3 regions of the Enterobacter sp. UPMP2060 genome follow, and region 1 is predicted to be linked to each of the others. Evidence: predicted binding sites of a transcription regulator. Region 1 holds the regulator's gene; each other region holds the start of a gene.
What was found. Region 1 encodes Fur, which represses iron uptake genes when iron is present. Its sites were predicted from a motif close to ATAATAATGAGAACNACTATCAA; they were not measured.

Region 1 (3,281 bases):
AGCTCATTGAAGAGATGTTGCTCGTCCAGCTTGAGACGTTACGCAGCCAGGCATAAGTCTGAAAATCCCCTTTATCGCCCTTTTCATGTAGCACAGAGTGCAGTCCTGCGCGATAGCTGTTTCCGCAGGGTTGCCAGTTCTGCTATTATTGCCCTTATCCGTGGCCAAATTGCGCCACCATACTATTAAGTTTCAAGAGGTTATTTTACTCATGGCAATCATCGGCATTTTCTTTGGCAGTGATACCGGCAATACCGAAAATATCGCAAAAAACATTCAAAAACAGCTCGGTAAAGACGTTGCTGATGTGCATGACATCGCCAAGAGCAGCAAAGAAGATCTGGAAGGCTATGACATTCTGCTGCTGGGTATCCCAACCTGGTACTACGGTGAAGCCCAGTGCGACTGGGATGATTTCTTCCCGACGCTGGAAGAAGTGGACTTCAACGGTAAGCTGGTCGCCCTGTTTGGCTGTGGCGATCAGGAAGACTACGCCGAATACTTCTGTGACGCGCTGGGCACCATCCGCGATATCATTGAGCCGAACGGCGCGGTTATCGTAGGCCACTGGCCGACCGCCGGTTACCACTTCGAAGCGTCTAAAGGCCTGGCCGATGACGATCATTTCGTAGGCCTGGCCATCGACGAAGACCGTCAGCCAGAACTGACCGCAGAGCGCGTTGAGAAGTGGGTGAAGCAGATCCGTGAAGAACTGCACCTGGATGATATTCTGAACGCCTGATTTTATCGCGGCGCAACTGCGGTTGCGCCCATGCTCCAGGTCAAACCGATTAAATTAATCGCTACAATCTTTTAACTTTTTCGCCCAGACCTGTACAATGTCTCCCTGATAAAACGTGGTTTTCCATTGAGCAAGTTTGTTGGTGATACCACGTTTTTATAAGCATATTTTGCCTGAGACTTGCAGTTTTCATTTAGCCATGGCAGTTCTATAATGAGACGCATTATCCCGGGTGCATTTTCTGTCACTTCCTACAGAAGTGAATCGTTTAGCAACAGGACAGATTCCGCATGACTGACAACAATACCGCATTAAAGAAGGCTGGCCTGAAAGTTACGCTTCCTCGGTTAAAAATCCTTGAAGTGCTTCAGGGTCCAGACAATCACCATGTCAGTGCGGAAGACCTTTATAAACGTCTTATCGACATGGGTGAAGAGATTGGGCTGGCTACCGTCTATCGCGTGCTGAACCAGTTTGATGACGCGGGCATTGTTACCCGTCATAATTTCGAAGGCGGTAAATCTGTTTTCGAACTGACCCAGCAGCAGCACCACGATCACCTGATCTGCCTCGATTGCGGCAAGGTCATTGAATTCAGCGATGATTCCATCGAAGCGCGCCAGCGTGAAATCGCGGCGCGTCATGGCATCCGCCTGACGAACCACAGCCTGTACCTTTACGGTCACTGCGCTGAAGGCGATTGCCGCGAAGACGATCACGCGCACGACGCGAAATAATAAGACTCATACTCTGAGCCAGCCGCAAGGTTGGCTTTTTTTTGCCAAAAAAAAGCCCGGTGGCGCAGAGCCACCGGGCATGATAACAGCGAATTAGTTACTGTTATTGCTACGTATTTCTTTCCAAATCTGGTCGCAACGCTTCGCCACTTCCTGATCGTTACCGGTTTTACGCGCCTGGATACAGGCCTGATAATCCATCACGCGGACGTTTTCCTGCGTCGCGAACTGCTCATGCGCTTTCTCTTTCTTCAGCACGTTCAGCACGCTCTGACAGGCTTGAATTTTCTCCGGCGATCCTTCCGCAGTATTTATGCAGGCGCTATACGCCTCCTTCAGACGGGAGTCCTCTTTCGGCGCCTGATTCTGAGCACACGCCACCAGCCCTGATGCCAGCAACGCGACGATTACGATTTTTTTCATCATGTGCAGTCTCCATACCGGCGGGACTCAGCCCGCCGGTGCGTTCATCAGAAGATGGTGAATGGGGCAATAACCATGAATTTCACATCACGCTCATCCTGGAAGATGTTGCCGTAACCGCCCGCATAGCTCGGGATATCGGAGTGGTTGTCATACTGGGTGAAGTGCAGTTTGAACATCGTGCCTTTCGCACGGCCATCCTGCAGGGTATAGATAGCATCGAGGCTGTAGGAAGACTCTTTCAGGCGATAGTTGGGATCGTAATATGCGTCCGGCGTGGCCATATCGGCAGGTTTTGCGTCCCAGGCGTAAGCGTAAGAAGCGCCCACCGCCCAGCCAGGCAGGTTCCAGTTTTTCAGGTCATACATTGCGCCGAAGAAGACCGCTTTCTCGCCGTCGGCGTTGAAGTCTGAGCGGTTATCCCACCAGATATCAAGACGACCGTTGGAGGAGGCGTAGGTCGGGGTCATACGCTGCAGGAAGTAGCCCTGCTGCCCTTCCGCCTTCACCCATGTGCCTTCCAGACGCAAATCAACCTGACCGACCTTGTAGCCGAAGGTTAACGCCTGCAGCCACGCGGTGCCGTCATAAATGTCGTTGACGCCACCGTTGCTGACTTTGTCGCGCGTACCGTAGAACTGGTAGCTGGTGCTCAGCGGGCTACCCGCGACATCGAATTTATAGCTGGCCTTAGCAAAGTACTGATCGACATAGCCCTGTGCCTGACCAAATGCCGCTTCTAGCACCAGATCGTTTTTGAAGTCGTACTTCGCGCCCAGCGAGTGCAGGTAATCGACTTTGGTTTTTTTATCGTTCTGGTAGAACTTGTCCATTTCGATGTGCCACGGTGCTTTGTACTCGTTGGTCCACATATAGGAGAAGCTCAACGCACCCGCATCACCGTAGTCAAAGTTCGCCCCGGCTTCGGCACCCTGATAGGTACCCGGCATAAAGCTCCAGTGCGGTGCTAACAGAGTCTGGCCAGTTGGCTGAATATAACCACCGCGCGCCCAAACCGGACCGTATTTAAATTTTGCAGCGGCTTTGTAAAGGCTGATACCGCTCTTATCCCCGGACCAGTCTTCTTTATAGGCTTTGTTGCTGGAGGAGAAGGCAATTTCGTTCGGGTGGGCGCTGTCGCCGTTTTCCGCCATTTCAATCGCGGTAAACGCAGCAATATCCAGACCGAACATGTCCGCGGCATAGCCTGACTGGAAGTCCAGGTTGGCGTTCCAGGTGGAGTGAGAAAGGTTGGTTTTGTATTTGTCTTCGGTGACGTCTTTACGGTCACGTTCACGCTGCCAGTAATAAATACCGCCCGTGAGGGTAGAATCATCGATGAAGCCCGCCGCTTTCGCCTCTGGTGTCACCACCAGACC
Region 2 (3,281 bases), on a different contig from region 1:
CATTCCGGCAGACTCACGCGCGGCAAGCGGCAGTCAGTTCCTGAACCCTGACCAGATCACCGAAGAGAAGCTGGAGAAGGTAAGAAAGCTGAACGCCATGGCGGAAGAGCGCGGTCAGAAGCTGTCGCAGATGGCGCTGGCCTGGGTATTACGCCATGAGAACGTGACGTCAGTGCTGATTGGGGCAAGTAAAACGGCCCAGATTGATGATGCCGTGGGGATGCTGGAAAACCGCCATTTCTCTGCGGAAGAACTTGTCCGTATTGACACGATTCTGAACAGCTCAAAATAGAATCACTTTTAGCAAAAAGTGCTCTCGCTCAGGAATTCGGAGTTGAGGCGATGAAACGAGGCTTTACCAACTCGTAATATTGCGTTAACAGGCCCTACAAGGGCCCCGATCGTGAAGGAGAAAGAGTATGTTCAGGTCACTGATTCTTGCAGCGGTATTACTGGCTTCAGCCCCGCTGATCGCCAATGCGGGCGAAATCACCCTGTTGCCATCAGTAAAATTACAAATTGGCGATCGTGACGACTACGGCAGATACTGGGACGGTGGCTACTGGCGCGACCGTGACTACTGGAACCGTCACTATGAGTGGCGCGGAGACCGCTGGTGGAAACATGATAACGGCAGACACCGCGGCTGGTATAAAGACAACGCGTATGAGCGCGGCTACCGTGAAGGCTGGAACGATCGTGACGACCGTCGCGGCGGCTGGGATCGCGGCGGGAAAGGACGCGGCCACGGTCATGGCCACGGTCACCATTAATGCAAAAAGGAGCCTCCCGGCTCCTTTTTCTTTTAGAGCCCCAATGCGGTGCCAATAAGCAGCCACAGGTTCAGTGCCACTACCACCACCACGATTGCCCACCCGGTCCGTTTCACCAGCGTTGAGTTAACCAGTTCGCCCATCAGGGTTTTGTTGCTGGTAAAGATCAGCAGCGGCACCAGCGCCAGCGCGATACCAAAGCTCAGCAGCACCTGGCTCATGACCAGAATTCTCGTAGGATCAAGCCCCATCAGAATCACGATAAATGACGGGAGCATGGTGACGGAGCGACGAACCCACAGCGGAATATGGAAGCGGACAAACCCCTGCATCACCACCTGGCCTGCCAGCGTGCCCACCACCGTAGAAGAGAGACCGGCAGCCACCAGGCTGAGACCAAATATCGTGGCGGCAGCATGGCTCAGTAAGGGCTCCAGCGTGAGATAGGCCTGGTCGAGATCGGCAATACCGGTGTGGCCGTTAAAGTGGAAAGCGGCGGCTGCGGTAGCCATCATCGCCAGATTGACAAACCCCGCGATGGTCATGGCAATCGCCACGTCCCATTTGGTGGCGGAGTAACGCTCTTTGCGCGTCCCACCGTGGAGATGCTGGGTCAGCGAGGAGTGCAGGTAAATCACATGCGGCATGATGGTCGCCCCCAATACCCCGGCGGCCAGGAACACCGCTTCCGAGGTTGGCAGGCTTGGTATTGCCATACCTTTACCGAGCTGCACCAGATTCGGCTGTGAGAAAATCAGCTCGACGATATAGGCCGCCGCGACAAACAGCAGCAGACCGCCGATAACCTTCTCCAGCGGCTTTTGACCCCGACGCTGCAGCATCAGGATCAGGAAAGTGGCAATCCCGGTCAGTACCGCCCCCTGCAACAGCGACACGCCCAGAATCAGCTTAAAGCCGATCGCTGCGCCGATAAATTCAGCGAGGTCAGTGGCCATGGCGATGATTTCCGCCTGGACCCAGTAGAGCCAGACGGCCGGACGCGGATAATGGTCGCGAATTTGCTCTGCCAGGTTTTTACCTGTGGCAATCCCCAGCTTTGCGGAGAGCATCTGAATTAGCATCGCCATCAGGTTAGCCCAGACGACCACCCACAGCAGCTTATAGCCGAAGCTGGCCCCGGCCTGAATATTGGTCGCAAAGTTACCTGGATCGATATAGCCAATGGCAGCGATGAACGCAGGTCCCATTAATGCGAACCGCAACTTGCGCGCGGCTCTGCCACTGCTACCCTCTACGCGACTGTTTGTCATTTCTGCCTCTGAAATATAGCCTTTGCTATGTTTAATGCTATCAAAATGAGAATGATTATCAAGATCATTTGTGATGTTTACAGTGATTTCTCTGATAGCTTTGAACGATAGACGGGCGGGTAAGTGGGGCGATCTAACAGAAACTAAAATCGCGCGCGCTTTTGTGAAGACTAGCACACAAACTTAACTTTTCACTCATTTACCTAACATAACAAAAATGTATTGTGGATCACTATTTTTGAGACTCGTCACAGGATGTAACTATAGTGTGTCCTCGATCTCGTTTTCTTTTCGCTTGTTACATAGAATGTGCACGAAAATTAAACCTGCCTCATATTTGGAGCAAATATGGACCGCGTCCTTCATTTTGTCCTGGCACTTGTTGTCGTTACTGCACTTGCATTGCTGGTCAGCACAGACCGCAAAAAAATTCGTATCCGTTATGTTGTCCAGCTGCTGGTCATTGAAGTTTTACTTGCGTGGTTCTTCCTGAACTCCAATGTAGGCCTCGGCTTCGTGAAAGGCTTCTCCGAAATGTTCGAAAAACTGCTCGGATTCGCCAATGAAGGGACCAACTTTGTCTTCGGTAAAATGAACGACGAAGGTCTGGCGTTCTTCTTCCTGAAGGTTCTCTGCCCTATCGTCTTCATCTCCGCGCTGATCGGTATCCTGCAGCACATCCGCGTTCTGCCGTTCGTTATTCGTGGAATTGGTTTCCTGTTATCCAAAGTGAACGGCATGGGCAAGCTGGAATCCTTCAACGCCGTCAGTTCCCTGATCCTCGGTCAGTCTGAGAACTTCATCGCGTATAAAGATATTCTCGGCAAAATGTCCCGCAACCGCATGTACACCATGGCGGCAACCGCAATGTCTACCGTTTCCATGTCTATTGTGGGCGCGTATATGACCATGCTGGAGCCAAAGTATGTTGTTGCGGCGCTGGTTCTGAACATGTTCAGCACCTTTATCGTTCTGTCGCTGATCAACCCGTACCGCGTTGACGCAAGCGAAGAGAACATTCAGATGTCAAACCTGCACGAAGGCCAGAGCTTCTTCGAAATGCTGGGTGAGTACATTCTGGCGGGCTTCAAAGTAGCGATTATCGTTGCCGCCATGCTGATCGGCTTCATTGCGCTGATTTCTGCACTGAACGCCCTGTTCGCCGCGGTGCTGGGTATCTCCTTCCAGGGTATTCTGGGCTACATCTTCTACCCGGTTGCCTGGGTGATGGGTGTGC
Region 3 (3,281 bases), on a different contig from region 1:
CTGGCTCAGGTGGAAAAACTGGAAGAGGTGACGGCCGAGCTGCACCAGATGTGCCTGAAGGTCGTGGAAAAGGTCATCGACAGCGACGAGCTGATGGCAAAGTTCCGCATTCCGAAGCACACCTGGGGCTTTGTGCGCCAGTCGTGGAGAACGAATCAACCTTCGCTTTACTCTCGCCTGGATCTGGCGTGGGACGGCAAAGGTGAACCGAAGCTGCTGGAAAACAACGCCGATACGCCAACCTCTCTGTATGAAGCGGCGTTCTTCCAGTGGATCTGGCTGGAAGACCAGGCCAATGCCGGAAACCTGCCGGAAGGCAGCGACCAGTTTAACAGCCTGCAGGAAAAGCTGATTGAGCGTTTTGCCGAGCTGCGCGAACAACATGGCTTTAACCTGCTCCATCTCGCCTGCTGCCGCGACACGGAAGAAGACCGTGGCACGGTTCAGTATCTGCAGGACTGCGCCGCCGAAGCGGAAGTGGCGACCGAGTTCCTCTATATCGAGGATATCGGCCTGGGTGAAAAAGGTCAGTTTACGGATATGCAGGACCAGGTGATAAGCAACCTGTTCAAGCTCTACCCGTGGGAATACATGCTGCGCGAGATGTTCTCCACCAAGCTGGAAGATGCTGGCGTACGCTGGCTGGAGCCGGCCTGGAAGAGCATCATCTCTAACAAAGCCCTGCTGCCGATGCTCTGGGAGATGTTCCCGAACCACCCGAACCTGCTGCCAGCCTATTTTGCGGAAGATGATTACCCGCAAATGGAAAAATACGTTGTTAAGCCGATCTTCTCCCGCGAAGGCGCAAACGTCTCGATTATCGAAAACGGCAAGACGCTGGAAGCGGTTGAAGGGCCATACGGCGAAGAAGGGATGATCGTCCAGGAGTTCTATCAGCTGCCGAAATTTGGCGACAGCTATACGCTGATTGGCAGCTGGCTTATCAACGATCAACCGGCCGGGATTGGCATTCGCGAAGATCGCGCGCTGATCACGCAGGATCTGTCACGCTTTTATCCGCACATTTTTGTCGAATAGGCCGCAGCCTGATGCCCTCACCCTCGCCCCTCTCCTTGTGGGAGAGGGTGCAAACACTCAAAACGGCAACCTGAGGTTGCCGTTTTGCTTTTATTACCCAATCTGCACCGACAGCATACTCAAACTCCCCATCTCAATACCGTCGACCGGGATCGTCACCGGCTCCTGACCATCCCACGCGCCAAGCACGTACAGCAACGGCAGGAAGTGTTCCGGCGTCGGGTTAGAGAGCGAACCGCCATCATGATCCAGATAGTTCACCAGGGGATGCTCCTCGGCCGGGCCTTGCCAGGTCAGGTTCGCTTTGACGTAGTCGTTAAAAGAGGTTGCCCACGGGTACGGCGTGTTCTCACCGTGCCAGCGTGCGGTACGCAGGTTATGCACCACGTTGCCGCTCGCCACCAGCATGATGCCTTCATCACGCAGGGTTGCCAGCTTGCGCCCCACCTCCAGATGCCAGGCCGCCGGTTTAGTGCTGTCGATGCTCAACTGCACCATCGGGATATCCGCGTCAGGATACATTTTAATCAGCACGCCCCAGGAGCCATGGTCAAAGCCCCAGGCTTCTTTATCCAGCGTCACAGGGACAGGTGCCAGCAACTCTACCAGCTTTTGCGCCAGCTCAGGCGACCCGGGGGCCGGATAATGCGTGTCGTACAGCGCCTGCGGGAAGCCGCCAAAATCATGAATGGTTTTTGGCGCTTCCATGGCGGTCACGCCGGTCCCACGGGTAAACCAGTGTGCAGACACCACCACGATCGCTTTCGGACGCGGCAACGTCTCGCCAAGATGACGCCAGGCGCGGGTATAGACGTTGTCTTCCAGAACGTTCATAGGGCTACCGTGGCCTAAAAACAGGGCTGGCATACGGGAAGAAGTCATGGTGATATCCTTACAGAAGGTGTCAATTTAATGGTGCTACATTACGCGCAATCCGGCAAAGATGAACGTAGATAAGCGTGAAGATCATCATCAGGAAATTTGAATGTAAGGAATGTGTAAAGCCGGGTTTTCACCCTCGCTTTGCCAGAAATGGATCATTTATATTAATGAGAATGATTATCATAAGGAGCAATGCATGTCAGTCCCCCTGATCCTGACCATACTGGCGGGCGCCGCGACCTTCATCGGTGCGCTCCTCGGCGTGCTCGGCCAAAAGCCCTCTAACCGCGTACTGGCCTTTTCACTGGGCTTTGCTGCCGGGATCATGCTGCTCATCTCCCTGATGGAGATGCTGCCTGCCGCGCTGGGCACGGAAGGCATGTCTCCGCTGCTGGGCTACGGCATGTTTGTCTTTGGCCTGCTGGGATACTTTGCCCTCGATCGGATGCTACCGCACGCGCATCCGCAGGATTTAATGCAGAAAAACGTGACGCCCATGCCGCGCAATATCAAGCGTACCGCCGTGCTGTTAACGCTTGGCATCAGCCTGCACAACTTCCCGGAAGGGGTCGCTACCTACGTGACGGCCAGCAGCAATCTTGAGATGGGCTTTGGCATCGCGCTGGCGGTAGCCTTACACAATATTCCTGAAGGACTGGCCGTCGCCGGACCCGTGTATGCCGCAACGGGATCGAAACGCACCGCGGTGTTCTGGGCGGGCATTTCCGGGATGGCCGAAATCCTTGGCGGCGTACTGGCCTGGCTGATCCTTGGTAGCCTGGTCTCTCCGGTAGTGATGGCGGCGATTATGGCCGCGGTAGCCGGGATCATGGTTGCGCTTTCGGTGGATGAACTGATGCCGCTGGCGAAGGAGATCGATCCTAACAACAACCCCAGCTATGGCGTGCTGTGCGGAATGTCGGTGATGGGATTAAGTCTGGTTCTGCTGCAGACCGCAGGAATCGGGTAAAAAAACGCCGGGATATCCCGGCGTTTTTATTTTCAGCTGGCTTTGCGCTCGTGCGCCTGGCGATACTCAACCAGATCTTCAATCGTGACCACCGGCATGTTGTGCAGGCGGGCAAAGGTAATGCATTCCGGCGCGCGCGCCATGGTGCCGTCATCGTTGGTCAGTTCGCACAGCACGCCAGCAGGTTTGAAGCCAGCCAGCGTCACCAGGTCGATCGTCGCTTCGGTGTGACCACCGCGGGTCAACACGCCGCCCGCCTGCGCACGCAGTGGGAAGACGTGGCCTGGACGGTGCAGATCGGATGGCTTCGCACCATCAGCAATCGCTGCACGTACGGTGGTCAGACGGTCAGCCGCAGACACACCTGTGGTCACGCCATGCGCCGCTTCAA

Region 2: the regulator Fur is predicted to act here: its motif matches at 2,084-2,106, upstream of ACWKXN_RS06250 (Nramp family divalent metal transporter).
Region 3: the regulator Fur is predicted to act here: its motif matches at 2,082-2,104, upstream of zupT (zinc transporter ZupT).

The regions. Positions count from the first base shown of each region.
Region 1 is NZ_JBSKJQ010000001.1:129,667-132,947, reverse strand. It holds gene ybfE (LexA regulated protein) at 1-56, shown strand, start outside; gene fldA (flavodoxin FldA) at 212-742, shown strand; gene fur (ferric iron uptake transcriptional regulator) at 1,033-1,479, shown strand; gene chiQ (ChiQ/YbfN family lipoprotein) at 1,573-1,902, opposite strand; gene chiP (chitoporin ChiP) at 1,950-3,281, opposite strand, start outside.
Region 2 is NZ_JBSKJQ010000002.1:172,101-175,381, reverse strand. It holds gene mgrA (L-glyceraldehyde 3-phosphate reductase) at 1-292, shown strand, start outside; gene ACWKXN_RS06255 (DUF2502 domain-containing protein) at 420-773, shown strand; gene ACWKXN_RS06250 (Nramp family divalent metal transporter) at 806-2,044, opposite strand; gene ACWKXN_RS06245 (NupC/NupG family nucleoside CNT transporter) at 2,393-3,281, shown strand, end outside.
Region 3 is NZ_JBSKJQ010000009.1:33,077-36,357, reverse strand. It holds gene ACWKXN_RS16760 (glutathionylspermidine synthase family protein) at 1-1,038, shown strand, start outside; gene ygiD (4,5-DOPA-extradiol-dioxygenase) at 1,132-1,920, opposite strand; gene zupT (zinc transporter ZupT) at 2,117-2,890, shown strand; gene ribB (3,4-dihydroxy-2-butanone-4-phosphate synthase) at 2,923-3,281, opposite strand, start outside.